DNA from 2 places in the Stenotrophomonas sp. X genome. Region 1 is predicted to be linked to the other one. Evidence: riboswitches for the same ligand, from Rfam matches in the RefSeq annotation. Region 1 holds a riboswitch; the other holds the start of a gene.
The links. A riboswitch is a leader RNA that binds a small molecule or an ion and turns the genes downstream of it on or off. The one in region 1 is predicted to bind cobalamin.
Positions count from the first base shown of each region.

Region 2: it holds a riboswitch for cobalamin, as region 1 does, so the genes downstream of both, btuB (TonB-dependent vitamin B12 receptor) here and ACZ75I_RS00970 (epoxyqueuosine reductase QueH) in region 1, are expected to answer to the same signal.

Region 1 is NZ_CM146756.1:216,966-227,301, reverse strand. Features, by position in the region: gene ACZ75I_RS00990 (patatin-like phospholipase family protein) at 1-270, opposite strand, end outside; gene ACZ75I_RS00985 (bifunctional nicotinamide-nucleotide adenylyltransferase/Nudix hydroxylase) at 510-1,559, shown strand; gene ACZ75I_RS00980 (nicotinate phosphoribosyltransferase) at 1,625-3,034, shown strand; gene ACZ75I_RS00975 (ATP-dependent nuclease) at 3,305-5,293, shown strand; cobalamin riboswitch at 5,349-5,577, shown strand; gene ACZ75I_RS00970 (epoxyqueuosine reductase QueH) at 5,717-6,388, shown strand; gene pncA (bifunctional nicotinamidase/pyrazinamidase) at 6,445-7,071, shown strand; gene purU (formyltetrahydrofolate deformylase) at 7,279-8,130, opposite strand; gene ACZ75I_RS00955 (LysR family transcriptional regulator) at 8,245-9,156, shown strand; gene ACZ75I_RS00950 (NADH:flavin oxidoreductase/NADH oxidase) at 9,160-10,260, opposite strand.
Region 2 is NZ_CM146756.1:533,084-543,419, reverse strand. Features, by position in the region: gene ACZ75I_RS02470 (cytochrome c biogenesis protein DipZ) at 1-106, shown strand, start outside; gene msrA (peptide-methionine (S)-S-oxide reductase MsrA) at 121-858, shown strand; gene ACZ75I_RS02460 (aminotransferase-like domain-containing protein) at 1,030-2,481, shown strand; gene bioD (dethiobiotin synthase) at 2,560-3,243, opposite strand; gene ACZ75I_RS02450 (GAF domain-containing protein) at 3,312-3,794, shown strand; gene ACZ75I_RS02445 (TfoX/Sxy family protein) at 3,791-4,153, shown strand; gene ACZ75I_RS02440 (histidine phosphatase family protein) at 4,243-4,821, opposite strand; cobalamin riboswitch at 4,979-5,201, shown strand; gene btuB (TonB-dependent vitamin B12 receptor) at 5,317-7,158, shown strand; gene gph (phosphoglycolate phosphatase) at 7,250-7,918, opposite strand; gene ACZ75I_RS02425 (class I SAM-dependent methyltransferase) at 7,983-8,774, opposite strand; gene ACZ75I_RS02420 (LysR family transcriptional regulator) at 8,771-9,700, opposite strand; gene ACZ75I_RS02415 (NAD(P)-dependent oxidoreductase) at 9,809-10,336, shown strand, end outside.

The sequences.
Region 1 (10,336 bases):
CGCACGCGCGCCCCGCGCCGGTTGGAACAGGCTGTAGATGAACCCCCGCCGCGACAACTGCGCCGACACCGCCGACAGCCCGCCATAACCGGCATCACCGGCCAGGTGCTCGCCGGCCTGCTGGCGCCGATCACCGTATGCCGCCGCAGCCGCCACCGCCGCAGCGATGGCGCCGGCAGAGGTGCCGCCGATGCTCTTGAACCGATACTCGCGTGCCAGCGCCAGTACCGCATTGGGGTACACGATGCCGCTGGTGATGCCGCCTTTCATGACCAGATCGCAGTACTTGTCCGCCACCGTCTTGCCCCCGAGCCTACCGTCCGCCGCGTGGATGCCAGTATGGCGCAGCGGCTTCTCAGGGCCTGAGAACACCACCGCAGTCCGGGCAGGAATCTGCGGCGTTCAGCCGATGGCAGGCCTGCAGGCTTGACCGGCTCCACCATCGGCGTAGCATCTGCAGCAAGCCAAGGGACAGACCCGCGGCTGCCACAACGACATGAGGGATTCTCATGGAATTCGACTATCTCGTCTTCATCGGGCGATTCGAGCCCTTCCACAACGGCCACGCCGCCGTTGCCCGCCTGGCCCTGAGCCGGGCCCGCAAGCTGATCTTCCTGGTCGGCTCTGCCGATACCCCCCGCAGCCTCCGCAATCCCTGGACCGTGGCCGAACGCGCCGTGATGATCCAGGCCGCCCTCGATGGCCACGCCGACCGCCTGCTGATCCGCCCGCTGCGTGACCACCTGTACAACGAAGCACAGTGGATCGCCAATGTGCAGCGCCAGGTGGCCGACGCCCTGCGCAACGACGGTGCCGCCGCTGATGCAAAGGTGGGCCTGATCGGCATGGACAAGGATGCCTCCAGCTACTACCTGCGGGAGTTCCCGCAATGGCCCCTGGTGGACGTGCAGCACACCGCCACCCTGTCGGCCACCGAGCTGCGGCGCTACCTGTTCGAAGCTGGCGACGTCGACTTCCACGGCGCGCTGCTGATGCTGCGTGGCAATGTGCCGGCGCCGGTGTACGACATGCTCGAAGCGTTCCGCAAAAGCGCGCCTGCGTATGCCCAGCTGGTGGCCGAGTACCGCTTCATCGAACAGTACAAGGCCGCCTGGAAGGATGCGCCCTACGCGCCCACCTTCGTCACCACCGATGCGGTGGTGGTGCATTCGGGCCACGTGCTGCTGGTACGGCGCCGTTCGGAGCCCGGCAAGGGCCTGTGGGCGCTGCCCGGCGGTTTCGTTGGCCAGGAGCAGAGCCTGCTGGACAGTTGCCTGCGCGAACTGCGCGAGGAAACCCGCCTTAAGATTCCGCTGCCGGTGCTGAAGGGTTCGCTGAAGGGCCAGCAGGTCTTCGACCACCCCGACCGCAGCCAGCGCGGCCGCACCATCACCCACGGTTTCCACTTCGAATTCCCGGCCGGCGAACTGCCGCCGGTGCGCGGTGGCGACGACGCCGACAAGGCGCGCTGGATACCGGTGAGTGAGGCGTTGGACATGGGCCCGCAATTGTTCGAAGACCACCTGCACATCCTGGAGTATTTCCTCGGCCGCGGCTGACCTGCCCGGCTCTCCCCACCGGCGGATAGACCGCTGGTGTCACTCGACGCGAAGGAGCTTCCGTCATGCACTACCTCGATAACCTTCTCCTCAACACCGACAGCTATAAGGCCAGCCATTGGCTGCAGTACCCGCCGGGTACCGATGCCACGTTCTTCTACGTGGAATCACGTGGCGGCCTGCACGATCGCACGGTGTTCTTCGGCCTGCAGGCGATCCTCAAGGACGCCCTGGCACGGCCGGTCACCCACGCTGACATCGACGACGCTGCTGCGGTATTCGCCGCCCATGGCGAGCCGTTCAACGAAGCCGGCTGGCGCGATATCGTCGATCGGCTCGGCGGCCACCTGCCGGTGCGCATCCGTGCCGTGCCCGAGGGCAGCGTGGTACCCACCCACCAGGCACTGATGACCGTCGAGTCGACCGACCCGGCTGCGTTCTGGGTGCCGTCGTACCTGGAAACACTGCTGCTGCGCGTGTGGTACCCGGTCACCGTGGCCACCATCAGCTGGCATGCACGGCAGACCATTGCTGCGTTCCTGCAGCAGACCAGCGACGATCCGCAGGGGCAGCTGCCGTTCAAGCTGCACGACTTCGGCGCCCGCGGTGTATCGAGCCTGGAATCGGCCGCGCTGGGTGGTGCCGCACACCTGGTCAACTTCCTCGGCACCGACACCGTATCGGCCCTGTGCCTGGCCCGCGCGCACTATCACGCGCCAATGGCCGGTTATTCGATTCCTGCCGCCGAGCACAGCACCATCACCAGCTGGGGCCGCGAGCGCGAAGTGGACGCCTACCGCAACATGCTGCGCCAGTTCGGCAAGCCGGGCGCGATCGTGGCAGTGGTGTCGGACAGCTATGACATCTACCGCGCGATCAGTGAGCACTGGGGCACGACGCTGCGTGATGAAGTGATCGCTTCGGGCGCCACCCTGGTCATCCGCCCCGACTCGGGTGACCCGGTGGACGTGGTGGCCGAAAGCCTGCGCCGGCTGGATGAAGCGTTCGGCCACACCCTCAACGGCAAGGGCTACCGCGTACTCAACCACGTGCGGGTGATCCAGGGCGATGGCATCACCCCGGATACGATCCGCGCCATCCTGCAGCGCATCACCGGCGACGGCTATTCGGCCGACAACGTGGCCTTCGGCATGGGCGGCGCCCTGCTGCAGCGGCTGGACCGCGACACGCAGAAGTTCGCGCTGAAGTGCTCGGCAGCACGGGTCGAGGGTGCGTGGATCGACGTCTACAAGGACCCGGTCACCGATGCCGGCAAGACCAGCAAGCGTGGCCGCATGCGCCTGCTGCGGCGCCTGGATGACGGCAGCCTGCACACGGTGGCGTTGCCTCCCAGCGGTGACGAGGCGCTGCCGACCGGCTTCGAGGATGCGATGGTGACCGTGTGGGAGAACGGGCGCCTGCTGCACGACCAGCGCTTGGATGAGATCCGCGCACGGGCGGCGGCGGGGCGTTGACGACGCATCCGACCCCGCCAGCGCTAGATGTGCTGCGGGGCATTCGAAGCAACATGCGTCGAGTGTAGATGCCCGACTTTGGAGCACATATCACACCACTTAGCGCGCGAGGCTTTCGTACCTTCCTTCCCAATGACGGCTGCAACGATGGTCTAGCACTTAGGATGGCCAAGCAATCGTGCTCCTGTGGTATACAAGATAAACCTCTGCCACAGTTGCACGTCACCCAAGATAATCAGTAACTAGCTAAATCCACTACATGGAGCCGTTATGGAAAATCGCTCAAAACTCCTAAGCATCGAAATCCGAAACATAGGCTGCATCGGCAACGATGGGGTTACCGTAGACTTGGACGATATTGTATGCCTTGTTGGTCGCAATAACGCCGGCAAGTCGACCGTTCTCAATGCGTACGAGCTAGCTAAGGGTAGAAAGTTTCGTGTTGATGCCGACCGGCACCAGCACGCATCATCAGATCAGTTGTCGGAAGTTGTTCTGAGAGTCCACATTCCCGACGGACTTGGAAATGTTCACTCGAAGTGGAAGACAAAAGAAGGTGAACACTTAGTCGTAAAAAGTCGCTGGCAGTGGTCCGGACCTAACTATGATGCGAAGAGGCAGACATGGAATCCCGAGCTTGAGAATGGCAAGGGCGACTGGGATCAAGTGGAGAAGGCTTCCGGCTTGGACACTGTCTTTGGATCACGCTTGCCAGAGCCAATCCGAATTGGCTCCCTGGATGATGCAACCGGCGCTCAGGATCAACTTCTGAAGCTTGCATTGATCCCTCTTGAACGCGAGCTTGAGCGCGCTAGCAAGGATCCATCATCTCCGCTTAGCGCGGCCGTCAAAAGCATCCAAGGGCAAGTGGAAGCAATGGCGAGCAGCCACATGGAGCATTTTGGCTCTATTGCAGAGCGGGTCAGCACTGGATTCAAGGGCATCTTCCCTGATCTAGGCGTCAGCCTTGATCTGAAACCAGCAGTTCCAAGTATCAAATTCTTCGACTTGGTCAAGAATGGATCCCAGATCAGCGTTTTGGACGGCGAGACTAAGACTGGCGCTGCGCTTCAAGGAACGGGTGCCAGGAGGGCACTCTTTTGGGCAGTCCTTCAAGTCCATAATGAACTGGAGAGACAGAATAGATCTCGAAACGAGCATCTCTCCGCACTTGAGAAGGAGCGAGATGCTCTTAAGAAGTTGATTGCGAAGCCAAAGAAGGGGGATGTTGTCGATGAATTGGCAGCCCGGCTTGCTGCGGTATCGATTGAGATAGATGCACACGGGGAAGGCGCCCCGCTCCCGGAAGACAAGGAAGACGTCGCCTTCCCCGGATACCTATTGTTGATTGATGAACCTGAGAACGCACTTCACCCCATGGCAGCGCGAGCTGCCCAAAAGTACCTGTATGAGCTTGCCAAGAGTCAAGACTGGCAGGTGATGCTTACAACGCACTCTCCATACTTCGTAAATCCTTTTGAGGATCACACCACTATCGTGCGGCTGGAGCGCTCTGCGGGTGAACTTGGATCGCTCTCTACAAAGACCTACCGCTCGGATGAAATTGCGTTCGACGCAGATGAAAAATCCAGGCTCCAAGCACTTCAGCAAATGGACCCGAGCTTCTCTGAGGTCTTCTTCGGCTCATATCCCGTTATCGTGGAGGGCGATACCGAGCATGCAGCCTTCCTAGCTGCTGCCACCGAGGAAAATGCTGCCATTGCTAGCCAAGTTACACCGATCCGCGCAAGAGGGAAGGCTCTTATCGTCCCCATCATTAAAGTTCTTCGCCATTTCAAAATTCACTTCGGGGTGCTTCACGACTTGGACTCCCCAAAGAACAAGAATGGCAATGGGAATGGCATGTGGACAGAGAACGAGAAGATCTGGAACGAGGTACGGAAGACTCAGAAGGCTGGGATGCTAGTCAGGCATCGCGTGAGCATTCCTGACTTTGAGCGATTGCTTCACGGTGACGAAGCTGAGAAGGACAAGCCTTTGAATGTGTACTTGCAGGTGAAGGCCTCAGAGGACGCCAAATCCACCATTCGACAGCTTTTCCAAGACTTGCAGCACTCGGATGTTCACGGCCCCTTTGGCCAAGTTGATGACATCGCAACTTACATGGCACACGCTCAAACTGAGCTTGGGAAATGGGTGTGGGAAAAAGGGGTGCAGCTCGACCCACGGTATGCGGGCCTACCGCAGCCTGGTCACGTTCAGGTTGCGTTGCCTGCAACTCCCGCACCGCTGATTTGACAAGGTTGCAATAGGGTCAAGCGTGGCGCCCCTTGACCGGTGCCACCAACAGGTCCACCTTGCACACGCCGAAGGTATCCCTCCCGTCGCTCCGGCGCAGGGAGGGATTTAAACGGGAATCCGGTGAAGGCGCCGCGCGCGCCCATTCCGGAGCTGCCCCGCAGCGGTGAATGGAAACGAATCCTGCCAACAGCACTGGGCTCGCGCCTGGGAAGCGGCAGGGAGTAGGTGGGCTGCGGCCCGTGTCCATCAGCCCGAATACCGGCCCCGGCCGGGGGACACGACCGTCCCCTGATTCGACCTGGACTCTCCGCGGGGAGGGTGCCGGGGCCATCGCCAGCCTGCATGCGCAGGCGGCGTGGCCGCGCGCGTCCTGTTCACGGTAACCGGCCAGACCGCTCCCACGCCCTGACGCACGCCACGATGACCGAGTTCCAACGCCCCACCCTGACCCTGCCCGCCGATGGCAAGCGCCTGCTGCTGCATTCGTGCTGCGCGCCGTGCTCGGGCGAAGTGATGGAGGCGATCACCGCTTCCGGGATCGACTATGCGATCTTCTTCTACAACCCCAACATCCACCCGGTGAAGGAGTACGAGCTGCGCAAGCAGGAGAACATCCGCTTCGCCGAGCAGCACGGCATCCCGTTCATCGACTGCGACTACGACACCGACAACTGGTTCAGCCGCGCGCGTGGCATGGAGAACGAGCCCGAGCGCGGCATCCGCTGCACGATGTGCTTCGACATGCGTTTCGAACGCACCGCGCTGTACGCGCACGAGCACGGCTACGACACCATCAGTTCGTCGCTGGGCATCTCGCGCTGGAAGAACATGGCGCAGATCAACGACTGCGGCATCCGTGCGGCGTCGCGCTATGAAGGCCTGCAGTACTGGGACTACAACTGGCGCAAGGGCGGCGGTGCCAGCCGCATGATCGAGATCAGCAAGCGCGAGCAGTTCTACCAGCAGGAGTACTGCGGCTGCGTGTACTCGCTGCGCGATGCCAACCGCCATCGCCGAGAGAACGGCCGCGAGCGGATCCGGATCGGCCTGCTGTACTACGGGCAGGACGCTGAGGCGCCGCAGGGCGATTGACCTGTGCCGCCGGGGCGGCCACGCTGGTCACCCCTTTACGTTGTAGTGGACCTGCCATGACCGCCCTGCCCGCCGATGTCGCTCTGCTGGTGATCGACCTGCAGCCGGACTTCATGCCGGGCGGTGCGCTGGCCTGCGACCAGGGCGATGCGCTGGTGGCACCGATTGCCGATCTGTTGGCGCAGCGCCGCTACCGCACCGTGGTGGTGACCCAGGACTGGCACCCGGCCGACCACGCCTCGTTCGCCAGCCAGCACCCCGGTAAGCGACCGTTCGAGACCATCCTGCTGCACGCGCAGCCACAGACCCTGTGGCCCGACCATTGCGTGCAGGGCAGCAATGGCGCCGCGCTGCACCCGGGCGTGGACTGGACCGTGGCCGACCTGATCCTGCGCAAGGGCACCCGCCCACAGGTGGATTCGTACAGCGCCTTCCGCGAGAACCACGGCCCCGATGGCGAGCGCCCGGCCACCGGCCTGGCCGGCTGGCTGCATGAGCGCCGCATCCGCGAAGTGCACGTGTGCGGCCTGGCACGCGACTACTGCGTGCTGTGGAGCGCGCAGGACGCGGTGAAATCCGGCTTCCGGGTGAAGTTCCTGTGGGACCTGACCCGCCCGGTGACCGAAGCCAACGACGCGATGGTGCGCGAAGCGCTGGGCAAGGCGGGGATCGCGATCGTCTGAGGCGTGGCCGCCGGGCATGGCCCGGCGCTACCGCGCACGTCGCTTATGCCGCTTGCGCGCTCCTGCCCACAACAACACAATCGATTCATCCAGCCCCCTAACTACGCCCCCCTACAGATCGCGGGACGGCCGAACCGGGGGCTTTTCATTGGATGAAATCAGGATTCGGTAGCGCGGGGCCATGCCCGGCGGACGCGGGATGGGCGATTACCGGAACACCACCGTGCGATGCCCATTGAGCAGGATGCGGTGCTCCACATGGCGGCGAACCGCGCGTGCCAGCACCAGCGATTCGGTGTCGCTGCCCAGCCGCACCAGCTCGCGCGGCGCCATGGCGTGGTCAACGCGGGCCACGTCCTGTTCGATGATCGGGCCTTCGTCCAGATCCTCGGTGACGTAGTGCGCGGTGGCACCGATGATCTTGACCCCGCGCGCGTGCGCCTGGTGATAGGGCTGCGCGCCCTTGAAGCTGGGCAGGAAGCTGTGGTGGATGTTGATCGCACGGCCGGCCAGCGCACGGCACAGCGTGGGTGACAGGATCTGCATGTAGCGCGCCAGCACCACCAGGTCGATGCGCTCACGCTCGACCAGGTCGATGATCTGCTGCTCCTGCACCGCACGCGTATCGGCGGTCACCGGCAAGTGGTGGAACGGTACCTGGTAGGACGCGGCCAATGGCGCGAAGTCGGCGTGGTTGGACGCCACTGCCGCGATGTCGACCTTCAGCTGGCCGCTGTGGGCGCGGAACAGCAGGTCGTTGAGGCAATGCCCCTGCTTGCTGACCAGCACCAGCAGGCGTGCCCGGCGGCGGCCGTCATGCAGCTGCCAGTCCATGCCGAAGCCTTCGGCAAGTTTGGCCATCGCGGCATGCACGGTCTCCAGCGGCAGGCCGGCGTCGCGGTCGAAATGCACGCGCAGGAAGAAGCGGCCGCTTTCCTCGTCGCCGAACTGTTGGGCGTCGAGGATGTTGCAGCCGTGGTCGAACAACAGGCCGGACACACGGTAGACGATGCCGGTACGGTCCGGGCAGGACAGGGTGAGGATGGAGTCGGGGCGCATCGCCACAGTGTAGGCCAGCAGGGTGTCGATCGGAGCGATGGTCACCGATGCAAGCGAAGGGCTTGGTTCTGTCCCAAGCGATACTTGGCCGATCCCGTGGCAAGCTGGCCGGTCATGAACCTGTTGCAATTGATCCGCAGCTTCACCCGCACCGCAGAGACCGGCAGCATCGCCGCTGCGGCCCGTACCCTTGGCATCAGCGCCACCGCTGTCGGCCAGAACATCAACCGTCTGGAGGCCCATCTGGGCGTACGGTTGCTGAACCGAAGTACGCGGCGGCTGGCCCTCAGCGAGGCCGGCGCGCTGTACCTGGCGCAGGTGCGCCACATCGAAGCCGACCTGGCGCGCGCGCAGGCGATGGTCACCTCCGGTGACATCGAACCGGCGGGGCCGCTGCGCATCGCCAGCAGCAGCGCGTTCGGTCGCCACGTGCTGGCACCGTTGCTGCCTTCGCTGCAGCAACGCTACCCGCAGCTGCAGCTGGAGCTGCGCCTGACCGACCGCGCCGTGCAGCATGGCCCTGAAGCGGTGGACGCCAGCATCCGCATCGGCGCGCAGCTGGAAGACGGCGTCGTCGCACGGCAGCTGGCGCGCGTGCCGTTCGTGTTCTGTGCCGCGCCGGCCTACCTGCAGGCCCATGGCACGCCGCAGGAACCCGCCGAACTGGGTCGCCATCGCGGGCTGCTGCACCGCTTCCCGACCGATGGCCGGCCGCTGCGCTGGGGCCTGCTGAAGGACGGCCAGCGCGTGGACGCCGCGCTGCCACCGAGCATGGTCTGCGATGACATCGATGCGCTGGCGACGCTGGCGGCGGCCGGTGCCGGCATCACCCGGCTCGCCGCATTCGTGGCCGAGCCGTACCTGCGCGATGGCCGCCTGCAGGCGGTGTTCGGCGCCGACACCGCGTGGCACCCGGAACCGATGGAGGTCTACTTCTGCGTCAGCGACCGCCGCGATTTCACCGCCAAGATCCGCGCGCTGTTCGAGCACCTGCAGGCCGGCATGGCGCCGGCCTGGCGGGTGTGAGCCTCAGCGCGCCTTGAACACGCCACGCGCCTCGCGCGGCTCGCAGCGCAGGTACTGCGGCGCCGGCTCCACGCTGTCGCGCAATGCGGCAGCAGCGTGCCACGGCCAGCGCGGGTCGTAGAGGATGCCGCGTGCCAGCGCTACCGCATCGGCGTGGCGATGGCGCAGGATCGATTCGGCTTGCTCGGGCTCGGTGATCATGCCCACCGCGATCACCGGCATGCGTACCTTGGCCTTGATCGCGGCGGCGAACGGCACCTGGTAGCCGGGACCGACGGTGATCTTCTGGCGCTCGTCCAGGCCACCGCTGGAGACATGCAGGAAATTGCAGCCGCGCGCATCCAGCACCTGGGCCAGCGCTTCGCTCTGTACCAGGTCCCAGCCACCCTCGACCCAGTCGCTGGCGGAAATGCGCACGCCCACGGCGATCTTGTCCGATACCGCCGCACGCACTGCGTCGAACACCTCCACCAGCAGGCGCAGGCGGTTCGGCAGCGAGCCGCCATAGCCATCGGTGCGGCGGTTGCTCAGCGGCGACAGGAACTGGTGCAGCAGATAGCCGTGCGCGGCATGCAGCTCGATCAGCTCGAAGCCCAGGCGCTCGGCGCGCACCGCACTGGCGGCGAAGGCGGCGATCACCTCGGCGATGCCGGCCTCGTCCAGTTCCTGCGGTGCCGGATCGGCGGCATGGAACGGCAGCGGCGACGGCGCCACCGTGGCCCAGCCACGCGCATCATCGGCCGGTAGCTGGCCGCCGCCGTCCCACGGGCGCTTCACCGAGGCCTTGCGACCGGCGTGGCCGAGCTGGATGCCCAGCGGCATCGGCGACCAGCGGCGGACGCTGGCCAGCACCTGTGCCAACGCGGCCTCGGTGCCGTCATCCCACAGGCCCAGGTCGGCCCAGCTGATGCGGCCGCGCGGCTCGACCGCGGTGGCTTCCAGGATCAGCAAACCGGCACCGGACTGCGCCAGGTTGCCCAGGTGCATGGCGTGCCAGTCGCTGGCGCGGCCGTCCTCGGCGGAGTACTGGCACATCGGCGCGATGACGATGCGGTTGGACAGGGTCAGGGGGCCGAACGAGATCGGCGAGAACAGCTGGCTCAAGACGGTGATGAACGACGTAGGGGGTGCGTATTGCACCGCTGCGCGGCTCGCGGATCAACCATCTGGATGGATCGCT
Region 2 (10,336 bases), 320 kb from region 1:
TCGCCTGTACCAGCTGGTACGCCAGCGCGGCACGGTCGGCCCGCATCGCTTCGAGATCGAATTCCTCGATGCGGGCGTGCAGGCCTATGCCTTCACCTTTGGTTGAACCGGGAGCACATGATGAAACTCTCCTTTGAACAGGGCATCGCCGCCGGTGTTGCCGGCCTGGTGGCCATGGCATTGATTGCCGGGGTGCTGCTGGTCGATCACGGCGCGGCTGCGGCGCCGTTCGAAGCCAGCGCGCAGATCCAGGCACTGCCGGCCCCCACCGGCGATGCGGCGTTCCGCGATGACGCCACCCACGCCAGCGTGGTGTTTGCCGGCGGTTGCTTCTGGGGCGTGCAGGGCGTGTTCCAGCACGTCAAGGGCGTGAGCAATGCGGTGTCCGGCTATATCGGTGGCAGTGCAGCCAATGCCCGCTATGAGCGCGTCAGCGGTGGCCAGACCGGCCATGCCGAAGCCGTAAAGATTGACTACGACCCGCGCCAGGTCAGCTATGGCCAGCTGATGCAGGTGTTCTTCTCGGTGGTGCACGACCCGACCCAGCTCGATCGACAGGGCCCGGACCATGGCAGCCAGTACCGCTCGGCGATCTTCAGTGATGACGCCCGCCAGCAGGCGGCCAGCCGTGCCTACATCGCCCAGCTCGGCCAGGCCGGCAGCTACCGCGCACCGATCGTCACCCAGCTGGTCAGCGGCCAGCGCTTCTACCCGGCCGAGAGCTACCACCAGAACTACATGACCAACTACCCGCAGGCCGCCTACATCCGCTACTACGACGCACCGAAGCTGGCGGCCCTGGCCAGGCAGTTTCCGGCGCTGTACCGGCGCGAGGCGGTGCTGGTGCCGATGCGCTGACGGCATTTCCCCTGGGGCTGATCGGTGCTCGGCTCTACACACAAAAAAAGACGCACGGCGGTCCCGCCGTGCGCTTGGAATGCGCCGGCCACGCCCCGATCAGGCCCGGCCGACGACGACATGCTAGGCTCGCCATCATCATGGGTACAGCATCAGATGGCGGGATGTTCGATGGATACAGATGACCAGGTCACGATGATCCCTCCACGCTACCAGCGGCTCTCCGACGAACTGGCCGAGGCCATCCACGGCGGTCGCCTTCCGGTCGGCAGCCGCCTGCCTTCACTGCGGCAGATGGCGTCGCAGCGCAGGCTCAGCCTCAACACGGTGATCGCGGCATATCGCCAGCTGGAAGATGCCGGGCTGGTGATTCCGCGGCCGAAGGCGGGCTTCGAAGTCGCGCCGCGGCTGTCGGTGCCGGAGCGTTCGCTGCGCGACACCCCGTCCGCGCCCACTGCGCCGCTGCAGCAGGTGCTGATGGCCCGGGTACTGGAAGCACAGCGCCGCCCGGGTGTGGTCGACCTGGCCTTCGCCGGCCCACGTGGTCGCCAGTTCTATCCCGGCGCGCAGCTGGCCCGGCATACCGCGCAGGTGCTGCGCCACGGCCAGCAGACGGTGGAGACCTATGCGAGACCCAACGGCTCCCCCCGGCTGCTGGCGCAGATCGTGCGCCGCAGTCCGCGCATGGGCCTGCACACCCACGCCGAGCGACTCCTGCTGACCCATGGTGCGATGGAGGCCCTGCAGCTGGCGTTGCGCGCGGTCACCCAGCCCGGTGACGCAGTGGGCATCGAGGCGCCGTCCTACTTCAACCTGTATCCGTTGCTGGCCAACCTCGGCCTGCAGGCCATCGAGTTGCCCACCCACCCGCAGCACGGGCTGGATGTGGATGCACTGGATGCGCTGCTGGAGCACACGCCGCTGGCCGCACTGGTGGTGATGCCGACCGTGCACAACCCGCTCGGCTGCACCATGCCGACCGCCGCCAAACAACGCCTGGCCGAGCTGGTCAACGCACGGCAGCTGCCCCTGATCGAGGATGCGGTGTACGCCGAGCTGCAGTTCTGCGAGCCGCCGGCACCCTTGCTGAAAGCCTTCGATCGCGATGGCTGGGTGATGGTGGTCGGTGGCTTCTCAAAGACACTGGCGCCGGATTACCGCATCGGCTGGCTGGATGGCGGCCGCTTCGCAGAGCGCATCGCGCTGCTGAAGTTCCAGTCCACCGGCGGCGAGCCGCAGCTGCTCGGCGATGCGGTGGCCGCGTATCTGGAAGCAGGCAGCTACGAGCACCATCTGCATCGCATGCGCCGCCTGTACCGCGAACAGGTGGGACGGCTGCGCCAGCTGGTAGCCGAGCATTTCCCGGCAGGCACCCGCGCCACCGAACCACAGGGCGGATTCCTGCTGTGGCTGGAACTGCCGGGCGTGGACACGCGCGAGCTGTTCGAGCGAGCGCTGCAGGAGGACATCGTGTTCATGCCCGGCCAGGTCTATTCGCGTGGCGCGCGCTATCGCCACTGCCTGCGGCTGTCGTGCTGCCAGAGCCTGGATGCACGCTTCATCGGTGCGGTGGAACGGCTGGGTGCGATCGCGCGGGAGCTGGCAGTGCGCCAGCTCCTGTAGAGCCGAGCCTACGCTCGGCTGCCCTTCGCTGACGGTCCCCGCTGAGCCGAGCATGGGCTCGGCTCTACAGGAAGCAGGTCAGTCGAGCAGGTGCGTACTCAGGATCTGACCATCCGCCCCCGGCAGATGCGGCAGCCGTCCCCAGCACGGCATCGGCAGGCGCTGCTGCAGCGTGGCGATGTTCTCGTCCTGGCGCTGCATCGCCGGGTCGATGTGGTTGCCGATCCAGCCCAGGCAGTCCACGCCGCTGGCCTGCAGTGATTGCGCAGTCAACCGCGCGTGGTTGACGCAGCCCAGCCGCATGCCCACCACCAGCAGCACCGGCAGCTGCAGCGCACGCACCAGGTCGAGCTGGTCCAGCGTGGCCGAGACCGGCGCCAGCCAACCGCCCACGCCCTCCACCACGACGATATCGGCCTTCGCGCGCAGGCGTTCGAACGCGGCCACGATCGGCGCCAGCTCCACCTGCACGCCGTCCTCGGCAGCGGCCAGCTCCGGTGCCAGTGGCTGCCGCAGCGCATAGGGATTCAGATCGGCATAGTCCGGCACCGGCCAGCTGGCCGCCTGCAGCGCCAGCGCGTCCTCGTTGCGCAGGCCCTGCCCCAGATCCTCGCTGCCGCTGGCCACCGGCTTCATGCCCACTGCACGCAGGCCACGCTGGCGCAGTGCATGCAGCAGCGCGGTGCTGGCCGCGGTCTTGCCGATTTCGGTATCGGTGCCGGTAACGAACAGGGCGGGCGGCAGCGTAGCGGGCAACGGCATCGATGGGCTCCAACAGGGCAACAGTGTGTGCATTATCGCCGGCCCGGTGCACTTGCTAGACTGCGGGCATGTTCGCCAATGCCTCGCTCACCGGCAGCAAGCCGGAACAATACGCCCAGTTGCTGGAACAGGCCCGTGGCCTGGTCTACGCCGAGTCCGACCGCATCGCCAACGCGGCCAACCTCTCCGCACTGGTCTATCACGCCCTGCCCGACCTGAACTGGGTGGGCTTCTACCTGTATGACGGCAAGGAACTGGTGGTTGGCCCGTTCCAGGGCCTGCCGGCCTGCGTGCGCATCCCGCTGGACAAGGGTGTGTGCGGTGCCGCCGCCAGCCAGCGCGTAACCCAGCGCGTGGACGACGTCGATGCCTTCCCCGGCCACATCGCCTGCGATTCGGCCTCGCGTTCGGAGCTGGTGGTGCCGCTGCTGCGCGGCGATGAACTGATCGGCGTGTTCGATATCGACAGCCCGAAGGTCGGCCGCTTCGACGCCGACGATCAGGCCGGCCTGGAAGCCATCGCCCGCGTGTTCGTCGAGGCACTGGGATGAGCGCACCGAAGCTGCGCAACATCGGCCCGAAGAGTGCAGCCTGGCTGCGCCAGGTCGGGCTGCGCAGCCGCGAGGACCTGGTTGCGATCGGCGCAGTCGGCGCCTTCGTCAAGGTCAAGCGGGCCGGCTTCAAGCCCAGCCTGAACCTGCTGTACTCGCTGGAAGGCGCATTGCTGGACTGCCACTGGCAGGAGCTGAGCGAGCCTCAGCGTGAAGCGCTGGTGCAGGACTATGAGGCGCGCATCGCCGCGCATCCGCTGAAGGCGGCCGGCCCGGCGTCGGGCCCGGTGCATGAGCAGCGCTTCGATGCCGACGATGACGCCGAGGACAACGTGGCCGAGCGCGCGGACGAGGATTGAGCCGCGCCCTCCTGTATAGCCGAGCCCACGCTCGGCTGGCCTTTCTGATCGAAGTGCAGCCGAGCATGGCTCGGCTCTACAAGAGCAGCTCAGGGCTGCTGCAGTTCCAGCAGCTCGCCCACCAGCCCGACCTCGCCCCGCTCCAGCCACACCCGCAGGCGCGTGCCGTGGTCGATGCGCAGGGCCCAGCACAGCGACATCGGCAGGCCGCAGACCTGCGACAACACCATGCGCAGCGGGCCACCATGGCTGACCACCAGCGTCGGCACCGGATCATCATCATCGAGCAGGCGATCCAGCGCGCGCGCGATACGCCGCTCGAAATGACCCCAGCTCTCGCCGTTCGGCGGCGGGAACGCATGCGGATCGGCGTGGAAGGCGGCCAGCGCATCTTCCGGCAGGTCGAACAGCGACTGCCCGTCCCAATCGCCGAAATCCAGTTCTTCCCATTCCTCGTCCGCTTCGACGTCCAGCCCGCGTGGGGTGGCCAGCGCCATCGCCGTGTGCAGCGCGCGCAATCGCGGTGAACTGATCACCCGCTCCCAGCGTTGCTCGGCATAGGCGTCGACCAGCTCCTGTGGCAGGCCGGCCAGCTGCGGTGGATCGCTGCGGCCATCTAGGAACTCATCGCGACCGTTGCCGGCGTGGCGGACCAGGTCGAGGATCATGCGTGCGTCCCGGACGGGCGACGCAGGTACAACGGAGAACGGGCAGACATCGGTAACGGCACCACGGGATCGAGCAACCATTCTAAAGGCACAGCTCTAAAGGCACAGCAAAGGCAGCCGCGCAGCCGCGACGCAACGGGACGGCCTGCGATGCCGTAGACTGCGCGCACTTCCAGGTGACCTGCGGCCGTGGCCGGCAGGTTGAAACGGGAAGCCGGTGACGCGTGATTCCACGCCAGGCCGGCGCTGCCCCCGCAACGGTAAGCACGTCAGTTCCAGGCAACACCGCCACTGTGCCGCAGGCATGGGAAGGCGCCTGGACGGTGGCCTCGCGCCACCCGGCGGCAAGCCCGGAGACCGGCCCGGAAGCCTCAGGTCGCGATGCGGTGGGCATGGCGCTGGATGACCGTGGCGTGCGCTGCGGCATCGGCGCGTGCCTGCCTTCGCGGCTCCTCCCCTTCGCCACGCGGGCGTGCGTGGCACCTGGAGTCCCCCATGAAGCTGCAGTCCCGAATGCTGTCCCTGGCCGTACTGGCCGCCCTGCCCGCGCTGGCACAGGCCGCCGATGACACCACCGCGCTCGACCAGATCCTGGTCACCGCCACGCGCACCCCGATCGCCCTGCAGGACAGCATCGCGCCGGCCCAGGTGATCGACCGCGCGCAGATCGAATCCAGCCAGGCCACCTCGCTGCAGGAACTGCTGCGCGGCCGCGCCGGCATCAACCTGACCAATGCCGGTGGGCTCGGCAAGCAGAGCTCGCTGTTCCTGCGCGGCACCAACTCGGGCCACACCGTGGTGCTGGTCGACGGCGTGCGCATCAACAGTGCCGACCTCGGCCTGGCGATGTACCAGGACCTGCCGCTGGCGCAGATCGAGCGCGTGGAAATCGTGCGTGGCCCGCAGTCGAGCCTGTACGGCGCCGATGCCATTGGCGGCGTGATCCAGATCTTCACCCGCCGCAACCAGGGTGATTTCGCCCCGCACTTCCAGCTCGGTGGCGGCAGCAACGGCCTGCGCGAAGCCAGCGGCGGGATCGGTGGCGGGACTGAACGCGGCTGGTTCGGCGCCGACATCGCCTACCAGCATTCCGATGGCATCGATGCCTGCCGCGGCTCGGCAACGCTGTTCACCGGCTGCTTTGCCGACGAACATGACCGCGATGGCTACCGCAACCTGTCCAAGAGCCTGCGCGGTGGCTACACCTTCAACGACCAATGGAGCGTGGAAGGCAGTGCATTGCGTGCCGACGGAAAGAACCATTACGACGGCTACTACAACTATTCGGAAACCCGCCAGCAGGTGCTGGCCGGCAAGGTGCGCTACACCCCGTCCGACCGCCTGGCGTTCACCGCCAATGTCGGGCGCAGTGACAACGAGTCGGACAACTTCGGTGACTTCGGTGCCCGTGGCAGCGCTCAGACCCACCGCGACAGTGCCTCGCTGCAGGGTGACTTCGCCTTGGCCGAAGGCCAGCTGCTGAGCACCGGCGTGGACTGGAGCGAAGACAACCTGGATGGCAGCAGTGCCGGATATCGGGTCGACAGCCGCCGCAACACCGGCGTGTTCGTGCAGTACCAGGGACGCTTCGGCCGCCACCAGCTGCAGGCCAGCGCGCGCAACGACGACAACCAGCAGTTCGGCAACCACGCCACGGGGAGCCTCGGCTGGGCGATGGAGCTCGGCCACGGCCTGCGTGTCAATGCCAGTTACGGCACCGCGTTCAAGGCGCCGACCTTCAGCGACCTGTATGACCCGTGGAGCGGTGTGCCGACGTTGAACCCGGAGAAGTCCAAGAGCGCCAACCTGGGCGTTTCGCAGCAGGCACAGGGCTGGCACTGGGGCCTGGACGTCTATGAAACCCGCATCGATGATCTGATCACCTACGATGCGGCGACCTTCAGGATGCAGCAGGTGGAGAAGGCGCGCATCCGCGGTGCCGAACTGACCGGTGGCGTGCTGCTGGCCGGCTTCGACATCAACGCCCAGCTGAGCTACACCGACCCACGCAACCGCACCGGCGGCAGCACGCAGTTCGACAACTGGCTGCCGCGTCGTGCACAGCACACCGCGCGCTTTGACATCGACCGGCGTTTCGGGGACTTCCGCGCAGGCCTGACGGTTCAGGGTGCGGGCAAGCGCTATGACGATGCCGCCAACGCGGTGAAGGTGGGGGGGTACGGCACGCTGGATCTGCGCGCCGAGTACGCGCTGACGCCGTCGTGGTCGCTGCTGGCGCGTGCCGCCAACGTGTTCGACCGCAGGTATGAGACGGTGGCGTGGTTCAACCAGCCGGGCCGTGAGTACCAGTTGAGTGTGCGTTACCAGCCGAAATGAAAGAAGGCGCCGGGCATTGCCCGGCGCTTTCTCTGTAGAGCCGAGCCCATGCTCGGCTCAGGCAGCAAAGCAGCCGAGCATGGGCTCGGCTCTACACCGGGACGCCGGCGGTCAACCCCGGCAGTTCGCGCAGGTCGTCGATCACCGCCACCGCATGCGCGGTGGCCAGGTCCAGGCCGCGCGGATAGCCGTAGCGCACCAGCGCGATCGGCATGCCCGCATCTTCGGCGGCGCGGTAGTCGGTCAACGAATCTCCCACCATCAGGCACGCCTGCACCGGCAGCCCGAAGTGCGTGGCGATGTGCCGCAGCGGTTCGCCGCTGGGCTTGCGCTGTGGCAGTGAATCGCCGCCCAGTACCAGCGCGAACGCATCACCGATGCCCAGGTGCTGCAGCAGCGGCGGCACCAGTGCTTCGGGCTTGTTGGTGCAGATCGCCAGTGGCACGTCGCGCGCGCGCAGCTGCGCCAGTGCGTCGGCCACGCCATCGAACAGGCGCGGGCTGCGCAGCAGGCATTCACGGTAGTGCACCATGAACACCGGCATCACCTCGGCCAGGTCGACCTCACGACCGGCGGCGTGCACGGCCTGTTCGACCAGGCGGCGCACCCCGTCGCCGATCCAGCCGAGCACGGTGACTTCCGGCACGCGCGCCATGCCGATGGCTTCCAGCGTGCGGTTCAGCGCTTCGGCGATGTCAGCTGCGCTGTCGACCAGCGTGCCATCGAGATCGAATACGACCAGCGGATAGGGATACGACAAGGGACGACGCCTGTACAACGTGGGGCCGTCCATTGTACGCCGCGCTCTTTCCCCGGAATCCGCCTCAGCCGATCCTGCGTGCGCGGGTGGCAAGAAAGGTGGGCAGGTAACGGTCGATCAGGAAGCGCGGCTTCGGCTGCCAGTCTTCCATGAACCGATCAATCACGAAGCCGGCATCCAGCTGCCCGCCGATCAGTTCGGTCAGGCTGTGGCCAAAGGCCAGCGCATCACCGCGGGCGAGTTTCGCCTCACGCTCTGCGGCGGGCAGGTCTTCCAGGTCCGAATAGGGAATGGCGTACTGCGGCCGGATCAAACCCTGTGCATCCAGCTGCGGATCACGTGCACCGACGAACAGCACCGGGTTGTAGAAACTGGCCATCAACATGCCATCGCGCGCCAGCACGCGGCGGCATTCGGTCCACACCGGGCGCACGTCGGGCACGTACAGGTTGGAGATCGGATGGAACACCACGTCGAAACTGTCGTTGGCGAATACGTGCAGGTCGCGCATGTCGCCCTGCACCGTGCGCAGCTGCAGTCCATCACGCGCAGCGACCCGGCGGTCCTGTTCCAGCTGCCCGTCGGACAGGTCGAACACGGTGACGTCGGCGCCCGCAGCGGCCAGCACGGGGGCCTGCTGGCCACCACCCGAGGCCAGGCACAGGATGCGGCGGCCGCGCACGTCGCCCAGCCAGTCCAGTGGCAGCGCGCGTGGGGTCAGGTGCACCTGCCAGCGGCCTTCGCGCGCGGCGGCAATGGTTGAACTCTCCACCGGGCGCGACCATTCGCGCACTTCGCTGGCCTGGCGGTCCCAGGCAGCACGGTTGTGGTCGATCAAGGCCTGTCCATGGTTCATGTGTTCTCCTTGCCCGGTGGGTGCCAATCCAGATCCTGGAAGGCCGGGCTGGCGAAACACTCGGCCAGGTAATCCAGGAATCGCCGCATGATAGCGGGCTGCTGGCGCCGTGACGCGTACACGGCATGAATGCCGAGCTCGTCCAGACTGAATCCGGGCAGCAGTTCGATCAGCTCGCCGCTGCGCAGCAGTGGCGCCACCTGGTAGGTCGGCAGCATGGCGATCCCGGCACCGGCGCGTACCGCCTCCAGCAGCAGCGAGGCCTCGTTGGCGCTGATGTTGCCGCCCACCGCCACCGACAGCGAACGGCCATCGCGGTGCAGCTGCCACAGGCTCTTGCCGACGTAGTGGTGGGTCAGGCAGTTGTGCGCGGCCAGGTGCTCCGGCGCGGTCGGCGTGCCACGCGCCTGCAGGTACGACGGCGTCGCGCACAGCACCGAGCGGCAGGTAGCCAGCCGCCGCGCGATCAGGCTGGGGTCGATCTGGCGCGCGATGCGCACGGCCAGGTCCACGCGCTCCTCGACCAGGTTCACCGTGCGGTCGACCAGCAGCAGCTCGATGCGCGCCGCCGGATGGCGCGCGACGAAACCGGCCACCGCCCGTGCCAGGTGGCTCTGCCCGAACGACACGCTGGCGGTCACGCGCAGCGTACCGTGCGGCTCGGGATCATCACTGGCCAGCTCCCCCTGCAGTTCTTCGCCGATCGCCAGCATCTGCCGGAAGCGCGCCAGCGCCGCCTCACCCGGGCCGGTCAGGCTGACCCGGCGTGTGGTCCGGTGCAGCAGGCGTGCGCCCAGCCAGCCCTCGACCTCGGCCAGGTAGCGGCTGACCATCGCCCGCGACATGTCCAGCACTTCTGCGGCGGCGGTGAGGCTGCCGCGCTCGGCGACCTCGACAAACACGGCCATGGCGGTCAATCGGTCCATATGCTCGATCCACGCAACAAACAAGCGCGTTATACGCTGTTTTTCGAGCGACTGCAGCGGCCTAGAGTGGCCCCATTCCCAGCCCACATCGCCCCACGGAGTCCTGCCATGAAGATCGCCCTCGTTGGTTCCACCGGCAACATCGGCCGCCAGATCGCCCGCCACGCGCTGGCCCACGGCCACGAACTCACCGTCATCGTGCGCAGCGCGCAGGACCTTCCGGCCGAACTGGCCGGTGCCCATCCGGTGATCGCCTCGCTGGATGACCAGGACGCACTGGTCGCCGCCATCGCCGGCCACGACGTACTGGCCAGCGCCTACGGCCCGCGCCCGGGCGACGACATCGGCCGCGTGGGCGAGATCGCAGCGCAGCTGGCGGCCGCCGCGCGCAAGGCCGGCGTACCGCGCCTGGTGGTGGTGGGTGGCGCTGGCAGCCTGGAAGTCGCGCCGGGCGTGCAGCTGGTCGATACCCCCACCTTCCCGGAGGCCTACAAGCCGTACGCGCTGGCCCACCGTGAGGCATTCAACCGCCTGCAGGCAGTGGACGACCTGGACTGGACCTTCTTCTCGCCAGCCGCCGAAATCGGCCCGGGCGAAGAGCGCGGCCAGTACCGTGTGCAGCCCAAGGCCTTCCTG